DNA from 2 places in the Duganella sp. BJB1802 genome. Region 1 is predicted to be linked to the other one. Evidence: predicted binding sites of a transcription regulator. Region 1 holds the regulator's gene; the other holds the start of a gene.
What was found. Region 1 encodes NrdR, which represses ribonucleotide reductase genes. Its sites were predicted from a motif close to CACNANATNTNGTG; they were not measured.

Region 1 (3,209 bases):
CGGCGCGCGTGTTGACCTCGCCATGCAGCAGCAAGGCCACCCGGACGCTGCACACGCGCTTCCAGAAAGTCTTGCGGCGGAAGTCGCGCAAGCGTTCGTCCGCCGTTGCGCCAGCCAGCGCCAACGCGGCGTCCATCGCATCGATGCCGCTGGCGTTGAGATAGGTATTGGGCACGCCGTCGGCCGGCACATCGGTGTCCAGCCCATACAGCACCTGGAAGGAATCGACGCCGCGCACGATGGCGTCCGCGCCCCAGCCGGAGGCGCCCCGGTACTTGCAGCGCAGCTCGGTCTCGCCGGTGCCATCGTCGGCGACGTAGAAGATGCTCCAGCCGCGCGCATCGGGCGCATCGGGCGCGGCCACGCCAAAGCCCGCGCAATTGAGACTGGAGCCGTCGCCATTGCCGCCCACGCCGGTACCGGAGAAGCGCAATGCCAGCACATCGCTGCCGTGCGCCACCGCCGGCAACAGTCCCGAGATGTCCGCGCTGCCCCGGCTGATACTGCGCGCATCCAGCCCGGCAACGGACGCCGGCGCGGCATCATCCAGTTCTATCGGCGCCGTCTTGCCCTCCCAGTTGACGTAGGCGCCCAACCGTATCGAGCGCGCCAGGATGTCGAGCGCATGGCGGCCGCCGTCGTTCAGCCCGACGTACTCGTCGTGATTGCGGTAACTGCTGCCGGCCGACAGCAGCAACCCGCTGGCCAGCAAGGTCACGATCAAACCCAGCGTCACCGCGATGGCGAACTCAACGACAGTCCAGCCGCGGACAAGATGCGTACTCATCGCGTCGCTCCAACAACCAAGGCCAGCGCCGGCGCGAAATCGCCGCTCGCATCCTTGTGCGGCGTGCCATCAGGATTTTTTTCGCGCCAGCCGATCTTGACCACCACCGGCGCGCCCGCCCCGCCGCCGCACGCCCAGACCGTCTTGCCGCCACTGTCGCGACACACGCGCAACCGCCCCGCCGGCAGATACTGGCTCACCTGCATTTTCGCCTCGTACAGATCGAACATCGCCAACTGCGCGCTGTCGCACGCGCCGCCATAGCACAACGCCGACGGCGCCGGCGGATGAGGTTCCGCCAGCGCATCGTAATCAAGCAGCAAATAGGGATTGGCGCCATCGGCCAGATGCATCTGCGCGGCATTGGCGCGCATGCGTTCGGCCAGGCCGGCCGCGACGTAGCCCGCCTGCGACAACAACGCCGCCTGATGCCGCGCACGCAGCGCCGACAACTGCATCGCCACGCCGCCGACAATACCAAACGCCAGCAACAGCACGGCGATGAGGATTTCCAGCAGCGTAAAGCCCGGCATATAAGCGCGTGTGCACATTGCACACCTCCGCAAGTCGACGAGGACAGTGCTAGAAGTTAGCAGTGACTGCTGCTGAGAGTATGAGGTGTATCAAAGGTGCGCCAGCCATGGACCGGCGCATAACGCGCGGGAAACTAAGCCTTGCGCGGCTTACGCTCCTGCCCGACTTCGGCAATGGCGTCCTGGAACTCGGCCAGGTCTTCGAAGTTTTTGTAGACCGATGCAAAACGGATGTACGCGATCTTGTCGAGACGCTTCAACTCCTGCATCACCAGCTCGCCGATGTAGCCGGTATCGACCTCGCGCTGTCCGCTGGTCAGCAGCTTTTCCTCGATCGACAATATCGCCGCATCGACGGCGGGGGCCGCCACGGGACGCTTGCGCAGGGCCAGCGTGAGGCTGCCGCGCAGCTTGGCCGACGAATACTCGGTACGGCTGCCGTTCTTCTTGACCACATAGGGCATCACCAGCTCGATGCGCTCATAGGTGGTAAATCGTTTATCACATTTTCCGCAGCGCCGGCGCCGGCGTATGGCGTCCCCTTCCTCGGATACACGCGTATCGAGAACCTGGGTGTCTTCATGCTGGCAAAACGGACATTTCATATTGGCGCTATTCGATGACGCGACACCGGCACAGGCCGGCGTCGCGGTGCTACAGATTACTTGGCGTACACAGGGAACTTGTCAGCCAGAACCTTCACGGCCGCTTTCACGCGGTCGATGGTCGCTGCGTCGTGCGGGTTGTCCAGCACGTCGGCGATCAGGTTGCCGACTTGTTCCGCTTCCGCTTCCTTGAAACCACGGGTGGTGAAGGCAGGCGAGCCCAGGCGAATACCCGAAGTCACGAATGGCTTCTGCGGATCGTTGGGGATGCCGTTCTTGTTGCAGGTCATGTGCGCCGCGCCCAGGATCGCTTCCGCTTCCTTGCCGGTCAGGTTCTTCGGACGCAGGTCCACCAACATCACGTGCGACTCGGTGCCGCCGGAGACGATGCGCAGGCCACGCTTGATCAGGGTCTTGGCCAGCACGTCGGCGTTGATGACGACTTGTTGCTGGTAAGCCTTGAACTCAGGCGTCAGCGCTTCCTTGAACGCCACGGCCTTGCCGGCGATCACGTGCATCAGCGGGCCGCCCTGGATGCCTGGGAAGATGGCCGAGTTGATGATCTTCTCGTGCTCGGCCTTCATCAGGATGATGCCGCCGCGCGGGCCGCGCAGCGATTTGTGCGTGGTCGAGGTGACGAAATCGGCGTGCGGCACAGGGTTCGGATACAGGCCGGCTGCGATCAGGCCGGCGTAGTGCGCCATGTCGACCATGAAGTAGGCGCCAACGGCCTTGGCGACGGCGGCGAAGCGCTCGAAGTCGATCTTTTTCGAGAACGCCGAGGCGCCGGCGATGATCAGCTTAGGCTTGTGTTCCTTGGCCAGCGCTTCCATGGCGACGTAGTCGATGTCCTCTTCCGGGGTCAGGCCGTAGGAAACGACGTTGAACCACTTGCCGGACATGTTCAGCGGCATGCCGTGGGTCAGGTGGCCGCCTTCGGCCAGCGACATGCCCATGATGGTGTCGCCTGGTTTCAGCACGGCGAAGAACACGCCCTGGTTGGCTTGCGAGCCCGAGTTCGGCTGCACGTTGGCCGCTTCCGCGCCGAACAGCTGCTTGACGCGGTCGATCGCCAGTTGCTCGACGACGTCGACGTATTCGCAACCGCCGTAGTAGCGCTTGCCTGGGTAGCCTTCGGCGTATTTATTGGTCAGCTGGGAACCCTGCGCTTCCATGACGGCTGGCGAGGTGTAGTTCTCCGAAGCGATCAGTTCGATGTGATCGTGCTGACGGGTGTTTTCTTTCTGGATGGCGCCGAACAATTCCGGGTCAACGTTGGCGAGG
Region 2 (3,209 bases), on a different contig from region 1:
GCGCCATGCGCCGCGCCGCTGGACAGTCGTTTGAAAGGCGAGTCGGCCGTGATCCAGGCGCTGCGCGCGCAGATCGCGCGGCTGGCGCGCTCGATGGCGCCGATCGCCATCAACGGCGAATCGGGCAGCGGCAAGGAGCTGGCCGCGCGCGAGATCCACGCCCAGAGTTCGCGCGCGGGCAAGCCCTTCATCGCCGTCAACTGCGGCGCGATTCCCGAGGCGCTGATGGAGGCCGAGTTCTTCGGCTACCGCAAGGGCGCCTTCACCGGCGCGGCCGATGAGCGCGACGGCTTCTTCCAGGCGGCCAACGGCGGCACGCTGATGCTCGACGAGGTGGCCGACCTGCCGCTGGCGATGCAGGTCAAGCTGCTGCGGGCGATCCAGGAGCGGCGCGTGCGCAAGATCGGCGCCACCGCCGAGGAGCCGGTCGACGTACGCATCATCAGCGCCACCCACAAGAACCTGGAGCAGTGCGTGGAGCAGGGCAGCTTCCGGCAGGACCTGTTCTACCGCCTGAACGTGATCGAACTGAGTCTGCCCCCGCTGCGCGAACGACTCGACGACCTGCCCGTGCTGACCGCCGCCATCCTCGAGCGGCTGGGCACCTTCGAGCACAAGGTGCGGCTGGGCGAGGGCGTGCTGGAGACCTTGCGCGGCTACTCCTTTCCCGGCAATGTGCGCGAGCTGGAAAACATCCTGGAGCGCGCGCTGGCCTTCGCCAACGACGGCGTGATCGAAGTGGCCGACCTGGCGCTGAAGGGCGCGCGCAACGCCGAGGCGCCGGCGCCGTTGACGGCGCCGCCATTCGCCGACGGCGCCGCGCCGGCTGTGCCGCCATCGCCGCTGCCGGCGGCATCGGCGGCGGCAACCGCCCCGACGCCGGCCGACCCGGCGCCGCCCGCCGCGCTGCCGCACCTGGACGCGCTGCCCAGCAGCCTGCCCGACTACCTGAACCAGATCGAGCGCGACATCATCCTGCGCGCGCTGGCGCAGACGCAGTTCAACCGCACCCAGGCCGCCCAGCTGCTGGGCATCAGCTTCCGCCAGCTGCGCTACCAGATGCAGAAGCTGAACATCCAGGAGCCGGAGGCGTGAGCCGCGCGGAAGTGGGGGCGGACGGCTGGTGGCGGCCGGCGGTCCGCTACGACAGCCCGCACGCCGACTGCCGCCCCGACCCGGCCGACATCACGCTGCTGGTCATCCACAACATCTCGCTGCCGGGCGGCTGTTACGGCGGTCCGCACGTGTCCGACCTGTTCACCGCCCGCTTGGACTATAATACTGACCCCTCGTTCGCGGACCTGCGGGGGCTGAAGGTGTCGAGCCACTTCTTCATCCGCCGCGACGGCCGCGTGATGCAGTATGTTTCTGCCAACGAGCGGGCCTGGCACGCGGGGCTGTCGTCGTTCCGCGGCAGGGAGAAGTGCAACGACTATTCGATCGGCGTCGAGCTGGAAGGCACCGACGGCAGCGGCTTCGAGCCGGCCCAGTACCAGGCGCTGGCCGAGCTGACTTTGGCGCTGCAAATGCGCTATCCGCTGACCGACGTGCAGGGTCACGAGCACATCGCGCCGGGCCGCAAGACCGATCCGGGGCCGTTGTTTGATTGGGAATTTTATCGGAAAACCTGGCAGTCGCTGCTTAATCGAAAGGCACTGGACGAGCCCGCGTTAGTGGGCGCTAGCGCCGAATTGCGCTTCGCAAAAGGCCTCCCGCAAAGTCAATAGAAAAATTGCCGTAAACGGCAAAATTTCCACTTGTCTTACCATTATCCGACCACTACAATCAGTGTATCGATTCACACCAATCACTAGATATAGTAGTTCCCATGACACTGGTTCTTAAACTATTTACAAGCCGCCAAGGCCAGTTCAACACCCATTTTATTGCAGTTTAACCAGCCAGGCAGGTTTGGCTGGCCGCTTCATTTTGGCCTTTTTTTATACAACATTACGTCGCGCAGCTTTGACTGCACGCTGTTATCGGGGAGCTTAAATGCAATCTACTCAAGACATCACCATCAATCCAGCGCTGGTACCAGCAGCCGCTGCGAGCACCGCCAGCAGCCCGGTCACGGCCGCCAGCGACCTCGGTGACTACCGCATCATCCGCCGTAACGGCGCGGTCGTCGCGTTTGAACCGTCGAAAATCGCGATCGCCATGACCAAGGCCTTCCTGGCCGTCAACGGTGGTCAGGGCGCGGCTTCGGCGCGCGTGCGTGAATTGGTAGAACAGCTGACCTCCAGCGTGGTCACCGCATTGGTGCGCCGCCAGCCATCGGGCGGCACCTTCCACATCGAGGACGTGCAGGACCAGGTTGAACTGGCGCTGATGCGCTCCGGCGAACACGATGTCGCCCGCGCCTACGTGCTGTACCGCGCCAAGCACATGGAAGAGCGCCGCGCCGCCAAGGAAGCCCAGGGCGCCGCCGCGACCATCGACGCGCCGCAGATCCACGTGGTTGAAAACGGCGAGCGCAAGCTGCTGGACATGAACCGCGTCACCGGCTTGATCAACGCCGCCTGCATCGGCCTGGAAAAGCACGTCGACGCCGACGCCATCGTGGCCGAGACGCTGAAGAACCTGTACGACGGCGTGCCGGTCGAAGAGCTGCACAAGTCCGCCATCCTGGCCGCCCGCGCGCTGATGGAAAAAGACCCGGCCTACTCGCAGGTGACCGCCCGCATCCTGCTGCACACGATCCGCAAGGAAGTCTTCGGCAAGGAAGTGGCGCAGGGCGCCGCGGCGGCCGAATACGTGACCTACTTCCCGCAATACATCGCCAAGGGCATCGCCAACGAACTGCTGGACACCAAGCTGGCCGAGTTCGACCTGGCCCGCCTGTCCAAGGCGCTGGTCGCCGACCGCGACCTGCAGTTCGGCTACATCGGCCTGCAAACCCTGTACGACCGCTACTTCCTGCACGTGCGCGACGTCCGCATCGAGATGCCGCAGGCGTTCTACATGCGCGTCGCCATGGGCCTGGCCCTGAACGAATCGGACCGCGAAGCGCGTGCCATCGAGTTCTACAACCTGCTGTCGACCTTCGACTTCATGAGCTCCACGCCGACGCTGTTCAACTCGGGCACCCTGCGCTCGCAGCTGTCGTCGTGCTACCTGACCACCGTCTCGGACGACCTGGAAGGCATCTACGACGCCATCAAGGAAAACGCCCTGCTGGCGAAATTCGCCGGCGGCCTGGGTAACGA

Region 2: a site for NrdR is predicted at 1,809-1,822, ahead of HUX88_RS01830 (ribonucleoside-diphosphate reductase subunit alpha). Genes of this name have one in related genera too.

The regions. Positions count from the first base shown of each region.
Region 1 is NZ_JABWEF010000024.1:4,470-7,678, forward strand. It holds gene HUX88_RS27980 (PilW family protein) at 1-787, opposite strand, end outside; gene pilV (type IV pilus modification protein PilV) at 784-1,320, opposite strand; gene nrdR (transcriptional regulator NrdR) at 1,455-1,925, opposite strand; gene glyA (serine hydroxymethyltransferase) at 1,982-3,209, opposite strand, start outside.
Region 2 is NZ_JABWEF010000001.1:390,386-393,594, forward strand. It holds gene HUX88_RS01820 (sigma-54 dependent transcriptional regulator) at 1-1,095, shown strand, start outside; gene ampD (1,6-anhydro-N-acetylmuramyl-L-alanine amidase AmpD) at 1,092-1,727, shown strand; gene HUX88_RS01830 (ribonucleoside-diphosphate reductase subunit alpha) at 1,996-3,209, shown strand, end outside.